Regions from separate parts of the Mesobacillus stamsii genome, predicted to be linked through region 3. Evidence: riboswitches for the same ligand, from Rfam matches in the RefSeq annotation. Region 3 holds a riboswitch; each other region holds the start of a gene.

Region 1 (4,228 bases), on a different contig from region 3:
TTCGAGCAGCACTCCGTCCACTCCTTCAAGAAGCAGGCAATAGAGCTGTTCCCTGAAGCTACGCTTGATCTCTTCAATCGGGATGGCTGATGGCCTGATGCCGCGATTGCCGCCCATCGTTCCTAAAACATAAGCCTCGCTGCCTGCTGCCTGACGGGCAAGCCGGACAGCTGCGCTATTGATTTCCTTCACTTGATCCTCAAGTCCATATCTTTCTAGTTTTATATAATTGGCAGCATATGAATTCGTCTGAATTAGATCAGCTCCAGCATCCATATATGCTTTATGGATCTTTATGATCGCTTCAGGCTGGGAGAGATTCAACTCTTCAAAACAGGTTCCTGCTCCATAGGAATGGAGCAGGGTACCGATTGCACCATCCGCTATTAAAATTTCATTTTCCATTCGTTTCAGGAAACTCATTCTAATCCCTCCTTCTGTAAATCAGCCTTCTCCACCGCTTTTTTAAAAGCCGCTTGCAAATCATCTAGCAAATCTCGGTAATCTTCAATACCGACAGAGAATCGCAACAACCGCTCACAGACGCCGGTTTGTTCGCGAATTTCAGGTGGAATATCAGCGTGTGTCTGAGTAGCAGGGTAGGTAATAAAACTTTCAACACCTCCAAGACTCTCAGCAAAAGTGATTATAGACAAGCTTTTCAAAAATGGATCGACGATGGCGGGAGACTGGACACGGAACGAAATCATTCCGCCTCTTCCGGGATAAAAAACATCCTTTACAGACTCATGTTTTTTCAAGAAGTCAACCAGCTTCTTGGCATTCTGCTCATGTCGCTCCATCCTTAGTGACAATGTCTTCATGCCACGAAGGAGAAGCCAGGAATCGAAAGGACTTAAAACCGCCCCGCCCCCATTATGATGGAGGAAAAGGGACTCGCAAATTTCTTTCCCTCTTGCAACAATCAATCCTGCCAGCACATCATTATGTCCCCCGAGGTATTTCGTCGCACTGTGGATCACAATATCAGCGCCAAGAGTCAAAGGTTTTTGGAGAAGGGGAGTGTAGAAAGTATTATCAACGATCAACAAGATCCCGTACTCATTGGCGATCTGAGCAATGGACTCGATATCTGCCTGTTCCATTAACGGGTTTGTCGGTGTTTCCACAAACAGTGCCTTTGTATTGGGATTGATGGCTGCCTTGATTTCTAGTAAATTTGACATATCTGCATAGGTACTATGTAATCCCCACTTTTTAAATCCTTGCTCAAGAAGTCTGTATGTACCCCCATACAAATCTTTTGAGACAATCCATTCATCCCCAGACTTAAAAAGCGAGAGAACGGTCCAAATTGCCGCCATTCCTGAGCTGCAGGCAAATCCACGGTCTCCTTCTTCGAGGTCGGCAATTGCCTTTTCCAAAATTTCGCGAGTAGGATTGCCAGTACGAACATAATCATAACCACTGGACTGTCCAATCCCTTCATGACGATACGCTGTTGTCAAATAAATGGGAGGATTCACCGCACCGGTCGCAGATTCACTCCTATTGCCTAGCTGTGCTAACTTTGTATCGATTTTCACCAATGTACTCACTCCTCATGATTGATCGGCCAGAGACTATATTTGTTTTAAAATGCTGACTTGTAAAAAACAAAAAAGCCTTCTCAAGAAGAAGACTTTAAAATGATCAGCCAACTTCTTATCTGCCAAGTTTTTGAAAACTTGCTGGAATTAGCACCTTTTCAACAAAGTTGAAGGTTGCTGAAGCTTCATAGGGCCAGGACCCTCAGCTTCTCTCGATAAGATTCCATAAATGGAATTATTAAATTTCTCTAAATATTACAGCTGATATAGAAAATTGTCAATCATTAAATTAAAGTGGTGAACTAGTTTGTATTTGTTTCCTTCATTTGAGTGCGCATTAAATTTATGTGTTTGATATAATAATAGCATTCAACTTACGCAAGAATACGAGAGGCATTAAAAGAGTTTTAGTTTGGGAGGGGAAGACTATGAAATTTATCCATACAGGTGATTGGCATCTTGGGAAGCTTGTCCACGGCATCTATATGACAGAAGACCAGCGGGAGGTATTGAATCAATTTGTTGATCTTGTTGCTGAGGAACAGCCGGACGCAGTTGTGATTGCTGGAGATCTATATGACAGATCTGTACCGCCGACTGATGCGGTGGAGCTGCTCGATGAAATTCTGTTCAGAATCAATGTCGAGCTGAACACCCCCGTTATAGCGATAGCCGGGAACCACGATAGTGCCGAACGGCTGTCGTTCGGGAGCTCTTGGTACCGTCATAATCATTTTTACTTAACCGGCAAATGGACGAATGAGTTTAAACCTGTACATATCAAAGGGGTCAATTTCCATCTGGTTCCGTATGCTGAACCTGGCGTAATCCGGCATTTGCTCGGCGATGCTTCGATTCATTCCCATCAGGATGCAATGAAAGCTGTCATTGGCAAAATGGAAGAAAACCTGAATCCGAACGAACCGAATGTGTTTGTCGGACATGCCTTCGTTCTTGGAGGGGATTCCTGTGATTCTGAGCGGGCGCTTTCGGTGGGCGGTTCTGGCTGTGTGACACAGGATTTATTTGATCCATTTTCGTATACGGCACTAGGGCATCTTCACAGTCCTGATGCGATCAAACATGACAAGGTCAAATATTCTGGCTCTCTTTTAAAATATTCATTTTCAGAGGCAAAACAGCGCAAGTCAGTCTCCATTGTTAAAATGAATGAGAATGGAAGCTTCGAAATCAGCTATAGGAGCCTGAAACCGAAACAGGATATGCGTGAACTGGAAGGGCAACTTGAACAGCTTTTGGATCCTTCTTTTTATGAAAAAGAAAACACCACGGATTATTTAAAAGTAACGTTGTTGGATGATGGTGCGATCATTGACCCGATGGGCAAGCTGCGTCAAGTTTTTCCAAATGTCTTGCATCTTGAACGGAAAATCGAATCTATCGACCAAAAGCAAAGGCAGCACTTCAGCTCCATCAGAAAAGAAAAAAAGTCTGAACTGGAGCTTTTTGCACAGTTTTACAAGGAAATGACGACGAGCGAATTCACTGAGGAGAAACAGGGCATTATGACGGACGTGATTGGCCAAGTTTTAAAAGAGGAGGGGCAAAAATGAAACCTCTTAAACTGACGATGCAGGCTTTCGGGCCATATGCAGGTACAGAAACGATTGATTTTAAAGAGCTGGAAAACAGGACAATGTTTGTTATTTCCGGTAAAACGGGTGCAGGAAAGACAACGATATTCGATGGAATCAGTTATGCGATTTATGGAAAGGCAAGCGGAGAGGACAGGAATGGCACTGACCTGCGTAGCCAGTTTGCAGAAGAGGATACCCTGACTGAAATTTCCCTCGATTTTTCCTTGCGTCAAAAGACGTACCGAATCACCAGGTCTCCGCAACAGGAGCGGAAAAAGAAATCAGGCGAAGGAACAACCACCGTCGGAGCCAAGGCAGAGCTTTACCTGATTGACGAAAATGGTGACATCCAGCTGCTGGCTTCCAATGTTCGTGAAGCAGATGAAAAAATAAAGGAAATTATGATCATTGACAGCAATCAATTCCGACAAATTTTGATGATTCCGCAAGGTGAATTTCGGAAGCTGCTGACATCTGACAGCAAAGAAAAGGAAATCATCCTGCAAAGATTATTCCATACGGAAATTTATAAAAAAGTGGAAGAAAAATTAAAAGAAGAAGCAACACTTTTGAAAAAGATGGTCGAGGACCAGGTCGAAAAAAGGAGTGCTCAGCTGCGAAGCATTAAAGCGGTTGAAAACGATGAGCTCAAAGAACTGATCGCTGCAGGCAGCGTGAATGACACGCTTATTCTTCCGCTTTTAAAAAACGAAATCGACGCAATGGAGAGCAAGCTTCAGGAACTTGCGAAAGCCCGTGAAAACCTGCAACTAGACCGTGATCAAATGCAGCAGCGCTTGTTCGAGGCCGAAGCCACTTTGAAACAGATCCAATCGCTTGAGACATTGAAAGCTGCAAAGGAAAAGCTAGAATCCCAGCAAGCTTTGTTTGCCGAAAAAGAAACGCAGACGGTATTTGCTAAAAAAGCTGCCCTGCTCAATGCCCAGGAACAGCTGTGCCATAACTTGAAAGCAGATTTTGATTCCATGACGAACCAGGTGTCCCAGATTTCCCAGCGAATTGGACAGTTATCTAGGAAACGGGAAGAAGCGGAACGGGAGCACCAAAGACAAATGGACC
Region 2 (4,228 bases), on a different contig from region 3:
ATTGATGAATAACGAGCCATCAAAACTAAAGGCCATCTCTTCACCAGAGATGGCCTCACTTAAATTCTTATTTAACGGTTGGTCCGCCTTTTTCTTCGATTTCAGATGGTATGTTTGTGAACTTTTTAAAGTTGTCGCGGAACTGGGCTGCGAGCTCGTTTGCTTTTGTATAGTAGGCTTCCTTGTCAGTCCACGCTTTAACTGGCTGGAGGACATCGTCAGGTACACCTGGTACATGCAGTGGGATCTCAAGGCCAAAGATTTCGTCTTTTGCGGTTTCGACGTTCGTCAGTTCGCCTTCTAGTGCAGCCTGGACCATCGCTCTAGTGTACGCCAACTTCATGCGGCTTCCGATGCCATATTCTCCGCCAGTCCATCCCGTATTCACGAGGAATACCTTTGCGTTGTGCTCGGCAATTTTTTCACCAAGCATTTCGGCGTACTTTGTTGCTGCAAGCGGCAGGAAGGGAGAACCAAAGCATGTGGAGAATGTTGCCTGCGGTGATGTAATGCCGCGTTCTGTACCAGCGAGCTTGGACGTGTATCCGCTCAGGAAGTGATACATTGCTTGTTCCTTTGTTAACCTGGCAATTGGAGGCAGTACCCCGAAAGCGTCGGCTGTCAGGAATACAATGGCGTTTGGATGGCCAGCGATGCTTGGATCCACGATATTTTCAATCGCTTGAATTGGATAGGCTGCCCGAGTGTTTTCGGTCAGGCTGCCGTCATCATAATTGGCCACACGTGTATCATCATCGACTACGACGTTCTCGAGAACCGAGCCAAATCGGATTGCCTCAAAGATTTGCGGTTCTCTTTCCTTGGACAAATTGATGCATTTGGCATAGCAGCCGCCTTCGATGTTGAACACACCATTAGCAGACCAGCCGTGTTCATCATCCCCAATCAACCGGCGGTTATTGTCAGCAGATAAAGTTGTTTTGCCTGTACCGGATAGTCCAAAGAACAAGGCGACATCGCCTTCGCGTCCAACATTCGCCGAGCAGTGCATCGACAAAATCCCGTTTTCCGGAAGCAAATAATTCATTATCGAGAAGATCGATTTCTTCATTTCACCGGCGTACTCAGTCCCGCCGATCAAGACGACGCGCTGCTCGAAGGAAATGATGATGAAGGTTTCAGAGTTTGTCCCATCTATTTCAGGGTCGGCTTTGAAGGTAGGGGCTGAAAGGATTGTAAACTCGGATTCATGCTCAGCAAGATCTGCTTCTGTTGGCCGAATGAATAATTGATGGGCAAAAAGATTATGCCATGCATATTCATTGATGACTTGAATGGGTAGGCGGTACTTCTTATCTGCCCCAGCAAATCCGTTGAAAACGAAAACTTCGTCTTTATCTTGGAGGTACTTCAATACCTTATTATATAGCTTCGTAAAAGATTCCTTGGAGATCGGCTGGTTGACTGGCCCCCAGTCGATTTTATCTTTTACGGATTCTTCTTCGACAATAAATTTATCTTTAGGGGAACGGCCAGTATATTTACCAGTCGTCGCTCTTATCGCACCTGTTGACGTCAAGATTCCTTCTTTTCGGTTTAGCACCTTTTCAACTAGCTGGGGGACAGAAAGCTGTACCCGTATATTGCTTCCATTAATTAATCCTGAAAGTTCATTTGATATCCCTACAACGTTCATCGGAGAATACCTTCCTTTTTAAAAGATTCAGATTATGTAATTTCTTGATATTAGTATAGCACATTTAACGAATTAATCTATACTAATATACGGAAAAATTCCATTTGTCCATACGTTAGGAAATTGAGAATGTATTTTGAAAAAAAACCATTGACAGGCCATTATATCTTCGTTATGATTTGGACTTGAACGGATACTCTCTTATCCCGAGCTGGTGGAGGGACAGGCCCAATGAAACCCAGCAACCTGCAAACGAGAATGACAGCTTTTGAATTTGCTGTCCCTTTTTCGGGCAAAGGTGCTAACCTGATGCAAGGGATTTGCCCTTGAACGATAAGAGCGAAAGGCGCGGAATTTAGCAAAAACCTTTCCTCATATTTGGAGAGGTTTTTTATATTGTTTTTTCCTGGCCAATGCATGGGACTACTGCTGGGTTAAATTTTAAAAAAGAAGTTCACCATGAATTTTCCTAATAAAAACTCAGCGTTTATTTCATACTACGTAGGGAATGAGTACCGTATCAAACGAGGTTTGTATTGGGACAGCCTCGGGTCTATTTTTATACATGAGGGAGGAACTCAGATGTCACACAAACGCCGTTTGTTTACTTCTGAATCAGTAACAGAGGGCCATCCGGATAAAATTTGCGACCAGATTTCTGATGCGATTTTGGATGCGATCCTGGCTAAAGATGCGAACGCACGTGTTGCAGCCGAAACATCCGTTACGACAGGCTTGGTCCTAGTTGCAGGCGAAATCACCACTTCTACATACGTAGATATTCCAAAAATCGTCCGTGAAACCATCAAGGAAATCGGCTATACTCGCGCAAAGTACGGATTCGACGCGGAAACTTGCGCAGTGTTAACTGCCATCGACGAGCAGTCAGCTGATATAGCGATGGGAGTTGACCAGGCGCTTGAAGCACGTGAAGGTCAGATGTCAGACGCAGAAATCGAAGCAATTGGTGCTGGAGACCAAGGTTTAATGTTCGGTTTTGCGTGCAACGAAACGAAAGAGCTTATGCCACTTCCAATTTCCTTGGCACATAAAATTTCCCGACGTCTGACGGAAGTTCGCAAGGAAGAAATCCTTCCTTACCTGCGTCCAGACGGAAAAACTCAGGTAACAGTTGAATACGACGAGAATGACAAGCCAGTCCGTATCGATACAATCGTTATCTCAACACAGCACCATCCTGAAGTTTCGCTTGAGCAAATCCAGCGCAACCTTAAGGAACATGTCATCAAGCCTGTCGTACCGGCAGAATTGATTGATGAAAACACAAAATACTTCATCAACCCAACTGGCCGTTTCGTAATCGGCGGACCACAAGGTGATGCAGGTCTTACTGGCCGCAAGATCATCGTAGATACTTACGGTGGATATGCGCGTCACGGAGGAGGCGCATTCTCTGGGAAGGATCCTACAAAAGTGGACCGTTCAGCTGCATACGCGGCGCGTTATGTTGCCAAGAACCTCGTTGCTGCTGGTCTTGCCGAAAAAGTCGAAGTTCAGCTTGCATACGCAATCGGCGTTGCCCGTCCGGTATCCATCTCCATTGATACGTTTGGAACAGGAAAAGTGAGTGAGGACGTACTGATCGACGTTGTGGAAAGCAACTTCGACCTTCGACCTGCTGGTATTATCAAAATGCTGGACTTGCGCAAGCCAATTTACAAACAGACAGCTGCTTACGGACACTTTGGCCGTTCGGACGTTGACCTTCCATGGGAGCGTACAGACAAAGCTGAAACGCTCCGTACTCAAGCTCTCGGCAAATAAGAAAAAGGAGTTACATAGAAATTATGTAACTCCTTTTTCATATCAAACGTCAAATCAGTGATTAGATGGTTTGCGAATGGAGCAAAAGGTGAAAAATAAAGTATTCCCTTAAATTCCCCATGGATTTTACTGCAAAAATTTTGTGTTTAATGATAGGATAAGATGGTATGTTTGGATTGAAAGCAAAAAACATTAATAAATTTTTTTACTGAAATGGAGAAGGTGAAGTACATAATGTGTGGCTTTATCGGATGTGTACATGAGAAAGCGCAGGAATACAGCAGCGAAGATAAGCAGCTGTTCAAGAATATGAATGACATCATCACCCACCGTGGTCCAGATGATGATGGATATTTCTACGATGAGCATATCCAGCTCGGCTTCCGTCGTTTGAGCATCATCGACCTGGAGGCTGGCCATCAGCCATTGACGTATGAAAATGAACGTTATTGGATCATTTTCAACGGAGAAATATACAACTACCTAGAGCTTCGTGAAGAGTTGATCGAAGAAGGACTGACGTTCGAAACCCACTCTGATACAGAAGTGATCATTGCTCTATACAGCCAGGTCAAGGAGCAGGCTGTCGACAAGCTGCGCGGAATGTTCGCATTTGTCATTTGGGATAAGCAAGAAATGGTTCTTTACGGGGCACGGGACCATTTCGGCATTAAACCATTCTTTTATTTTGAAGATGAAAATCGTACATTCTTCGGTTCTGAAAAGAAGAGCATTTTGCTTGGCTTGCAGAATGATGTAATTGATTATAAGGCTCTGCAGCATTTT
Region 3 (4,228 bases):
CAGAACACGAGTGGGTAAAAGTTGAAGGAGAAAAGGCTCGCGTGGGCATTACCGATTTCGCTCAATCCGAGCTAGGGGACATCGTCTTCGTCGAACTTCCAGAAGTCGGCGACGAGATCACTGTTGACCAGCCATTTGGAAGCGTGGAATCAGTGAAAACCGTATCAGAGTTATATGCACCGGTAAGCGGCAAAGTGATTGAAATCAACGAAGAATTGAATGACAGCCCTGAGTTCGTTAACGAATCTCCATATGAAAAGGCATGGATGATTACAGTGGAACTGACAGACAGCAATGAAGTAGACAAGCTGATGACACCAGAACAATACGAAGAAATGATCAAAGAATAATGTATTGCCGACGCCTTGAGCATTCAAGGCGTTTTTTTTCAAAAAATAAGGATCTGCTGCTTAGACCAAATCTTTGCAATCTCAAGTGGAAACAGTAACAATAGTTGTAAAGTAATTATTTTCTGGTGCATAGGTGGTTATGGCGATGGACAAAAATCTTAAGGTGATCATAGTAGAAGGTTCGTCAGATAAAAAGAAAGTACAGACCGTACTGAAAGAACCAGTGGAAATTATTTGCACGAATGGCACAATCGGTGTTTCAAAGCTTGATGAACTGATAGATTCGCTGGTTGATAAGGATGTTTATATCCTTGTAGATGCTGATGCTTCAGGTGAAAAGCTAAGGAAGCAATTCAAAAGAGAGTTTCCTGAGGCAAACCATTTATACATTGACAGGATGTACCGGGAAGTGGCGACTGCACCAGAAAAACATCTTGCAACTGTTTTAATTGGAGCAAATATTGATGTGCATGCAGAGTACTTAGAAAAAGGATGACTCAAAAATGGAAGATTGGAACAAAACGGAAATCGAAACTTTTCTTGCAGAAAAGCACACAGGGTACCTATACTTTTACACCCCAATATGCGGTACTTGTCAGTTGGCAAGCAAAATGCTGACGGTGATCGAACAGCTGCTACCTGAACTCCGATCCGGAAAAGCAGATTTGAACTTCCTTCCTGAAATGGCTGAACGATTTGAAATAGAAAGTGTACCATGTTTGATTTTAATAAAAAACGGAGAGGTACAGGAGAAAATCTATGCCTTTCAATCCGTTCCTTATTTATTTGAAAAATTAACAGAATTGCAAGGCTGATGGCAAGGGACAAAATCCGGCATTCCAATTATGAAAACCGCCAAATGACCGTGGTTCTTTGGAGATATTTCTCGGGAAATGAAGAATTTTGCCGAATTAGCAAATTCATTCTGAAAAATGAAAATAGATTGACCTACATTTTCGATCGTGGTATCATCACTTTAACGCAATGAAAACAAACTGAATATTCTTATCCAGAGAGGCGGAGGGACTGGCCCGAAGAAGCCCGGCAACCGGTTGGTAAAACACGGTGCTAATTCCTGCAGAGTAAATACTCTGAAAAGATAAGGAGAGTTGATAAATGGCCCTCTTCTTAAGAAGAGGGCTTTTTGTATCACCTTTCCGAAAATTTTATGATTGGAGAGATGAAGATGGCAAATGAGCAAAAAAATTACAGAATCGAAACGATTGGTGTACACGGAGGACAGTCTCCAGATCCGGTAACGGGAGCTAGAGCTGTGCCGATTTATGCTAGTAATGCATTCCAGTTTGAAAACACAGATCATGCAGCTGATTTATTCGCACTCAAGGAGCCAGGCTATATTTATTCGCGAATTCATAACCCTACCGTCACGGCACTGGAGGAAAAGGTCGCCTTGTTGGAGGGGGGAGTTGGAGCCCTTGCCTTGTCAAGTGGTATGTCTGCAATTACGTTGGCGATTTTAAATATCGCCCATGCAGGGGATGAAATTGTCGCTGCTTCTAACCTGTACGGAGGGACTTACAATCTATTTGCCGTAACATTGCCGAAATATGGAATTACCGTTCACTTTGTGGATTCCGATGATCCTGAAAATTTCAGGAAGGCCATTACCCCAAAAACAAAGGCGGTCTACGCAGAAACAATTGGAAATCCAAGTCTTAGGGTATTGGATATAGAAGCTGTCGCGGAGATTGCGCATGAAGCTGGTGTTCCGCTGATCATCGATAATACTTTTGCGACGCCCTATTTATGCCGGCCGATTGAATATGGAGCAGACATTGTCATTCACTCAGCTACCAAGTGGCTTTTAGGCAATGGTACAGTTATGGGCGGAATCATTGTCGACGGTGGGAAATTCGATTGGAAATCCCCTAAGTTTCCTGGTTTCAATGAACCCGACTCTAGCTACCATGATATTGTTTATAGTGAAGCCATAGGAGCCGCCGCATATATTGTGAAAGCAAGGGTCCAGCTGCTTCGTGATCTTGGTCCGGCCATCAGCCCGCAGAGTGCCTTCCAATTGAATCTTGGAATCGAAACATTGCATGTCCGGATGAAAGAGCATGTTGCGAATACGCGGAAGATAGTAGACTATCTTGAGTCACATCCAGCCGTTACTTGGGTCACCTACCCTGGCCATGACTCTCACCCTGATAAGCATCTGGCAGATCGATACCTTCCAAAAGGTGCTGGGTCAGTGGTGATATTTGGAATAGAAGGTGGCCGAGAAGCAGGTGCGAAACTGATCAACGCCTTGACATTATGGTCCCATGTTGCCAATGTCGGCGACGCGAAGAGCTTGGTTATCCATCCTGCAAGCACTACCCATCAGCAGCTCGATTCAGACGGACTCAAAGCTGCGGGTGTTCCGGAAGATTTAATTCGTCTTTCTGTTGGCATTGAAAATAGTGATGATATTATCGCTGACCTCGAGCAGGCTATTGAAAAGGCAACGGGAGTACTTGGGATACCTGCAAGAGTATAATATCAAAGGACCATGAGAAAAAGAATTTTGAAATAATTTTATTGACACCCATTTTTGTTCCGTGCTACAATCACATTCGTAACTAAAATAGCTAGTAAAAATTTAATAGCATACTCTTATCAAGAGAGGTGGAGGGAAGTGCCCGTTGAAGCCCGGCAACCATCAGTAAGCTTGCTTATCTGAAATGGTGCCAATTCACTCAAAGCTGATTGCTTTGGCAGATGAGAGAAAGGATACCGCCTACGACTATGCCTTTCTGCTTATTTGCAGAAAGGCTTTTTACATGAATTTTTTGGTTGCTGAATGGGAAAATAGATTGATAACCTTCCTATTATACTAGGGTATTTTTCAGGTGGATAGAACGGTTGCGAAAGAGGGGGAGTCAATTGATTACGATAAAAAAAGCTAGAAAGATTTATCCTTCAAAAAAAGGCGAAGTCAAGGCGGTAGATGATGTTAATCTTGAAGTAAAAGAAGGCGAAATCTTCGGGGTCATTGGATATAGCGGCGCAGGAAAAAGTACCCTAATTCGTATGTTAAATGGGCTTGAAATTCCAACATCAGGATCTGTCATTGTTGCAGGCAGGGAAGTTTCCAAGATTAAGGGTGCAGAATTAAGAAAAGCAAGACAGGAAATCAGCATGATATTCCAGCATTTCAATCTCCTTTGGTCGAGGACGGTTGCAGATAATATTGCATTCCCTCTCGAAATTGCAGGAGTGCCGAAAGCTGAAAGGGACAAAAGGGTAAAAGAATTGATCTCGCTTGTCGGTCTTGATGGCCGGGGAGATGCTTATCCTTCGCAGTTAAGTGGCGGGCAAAAGCAGAGGGTCGGGATCGCCAGGGCGTTGGCGAATAATCCAAAGGTTCTTCTAGGGGACGAAGCGACTTCCGCACTTGACCCACAGACAACCGACCAAATTCTGGATCTTCTTGTCGATATCAATAAGCGGCTGGGGCTTACCATCGTCCTGATCACCCATGAAATGCATGTCATCCGCAAAATTTGTCACCGAGTAGCAGTCATGGAGGGCGGCAGAATCGTTGAGACAGGACATGTCTTGGATGTGTTTAAGAATCCGCAGCAGCCAATTACGAAAAGGTTTGTCCAACAAGTAACGGAACCAGAGGAAACAAAGGAAACGGTAGACCATTTACTCGACCGGTATCCGCATGGACGGGTGATCCAGCTGACATTCGTAGGCGAAGGGGTCGAGCAGCCGCTAATTACCAATTTGATCCGTAAATTCGAGATAACGGTTACGATTGTACAAGGAAAAATTTCCCAGACACAAAACGGGTCATATGGAATTTTGTTCATCCATCTTGATGGAGAAGAAGAAGAATTGGACAATGCAATTACATTTATCGGCCA

The links. A riboswitch is a leader RNA that binds a small molecule or an ion and turns the genes downstream of it on or off. The one in region 3 is predicted to bind S-adenosylmethionine.
Region 1: another riboswitch for S-adenosylmethionine. It lies ahead of J2S25_RS06955 (methionine biosynthesis PLP-dependent protein); the one in region 3 lies ahead of J2S25_RS04030 (O-acetylhomoserine aminocarboxypropyltransferase/cysteine synthase family protein).
Region 2: another riboswitch for S-adenosylmethionine. It lies ahead of metK (methionine adenosyltransferase); the one in region 3 lies ahead of J2S25_RS04030 (O-acetylhomoserine aminocarboxypropyltransferase/cysteine synthase family protein).

Annotation. Positions count from the first base shown of each region.
Region 1 is NZ_JAUSUN010000006.1:86,788-91,015, reverse strand. Features, by position in the region: gene J2S25_RS06960 (bifunctional homocysteine S-methyltransferase/methylenetetrahydrofolate reductase) at 1-423, opposite strand, end outside; gene J2S25_RS06955 (methionine biosynthesis PLP-dependent protein) at 420-1,550, opposite strand; SAM riboswitch class I at 1,663-1,772, opposite strand; gene J2S25_RS06950 (exonuclease SbcCD subunit D) at 1,979-3,124, shown strand; gene J2S25_RS06945 (AAA family ATPase) at 3,121-4,228, shown strand, end outside.
Region 2 is NZ_JAUSUN010000005.1:191,318-195,545, reverse strand. Features, by position in the region: gene pckA (phosphoenolpyruvate carboxykinase (ATP)) at 68-1,657, opposite strand; SAM riboswitch class I at 1,856-1,997, shown strand; gene metK (methionine adenosyltransferase) at 2,240-3,442, shown strand; gene asnB (asparagine synthase (glutamine-hydrolyzing)) at 3,677-4,228, shown strand, end outside.
Region 3 is NZ_JAUSUN010000004.1:32,671-36,898, forward strand. Features, by position in the region: gene gcvH (glycine cleavage system protein GcvH) at 1-350, shown strand, start outside; gene J2S25_RS04020 (toprim domain-containing protein) at 496-846, shown strand; gene J2S25_RS04025 (thioredoxin family protein) at 854-1,165, shown strand; SAM riboswitch class I at 1,353-1,456, shown strand; gene J2S25_RS04030 (O-acetylhomoserine aminocarboxypropyltransferase/cysteine synthase family protein) at 1,537-2,853, shown strand; SAM riboswitch class I at 2,967-3,081, shown strand; gene J2S25_RS04035 (methionine ABC transporter ATP-binding protein) at 3,240-4,228, shown strand, end outside.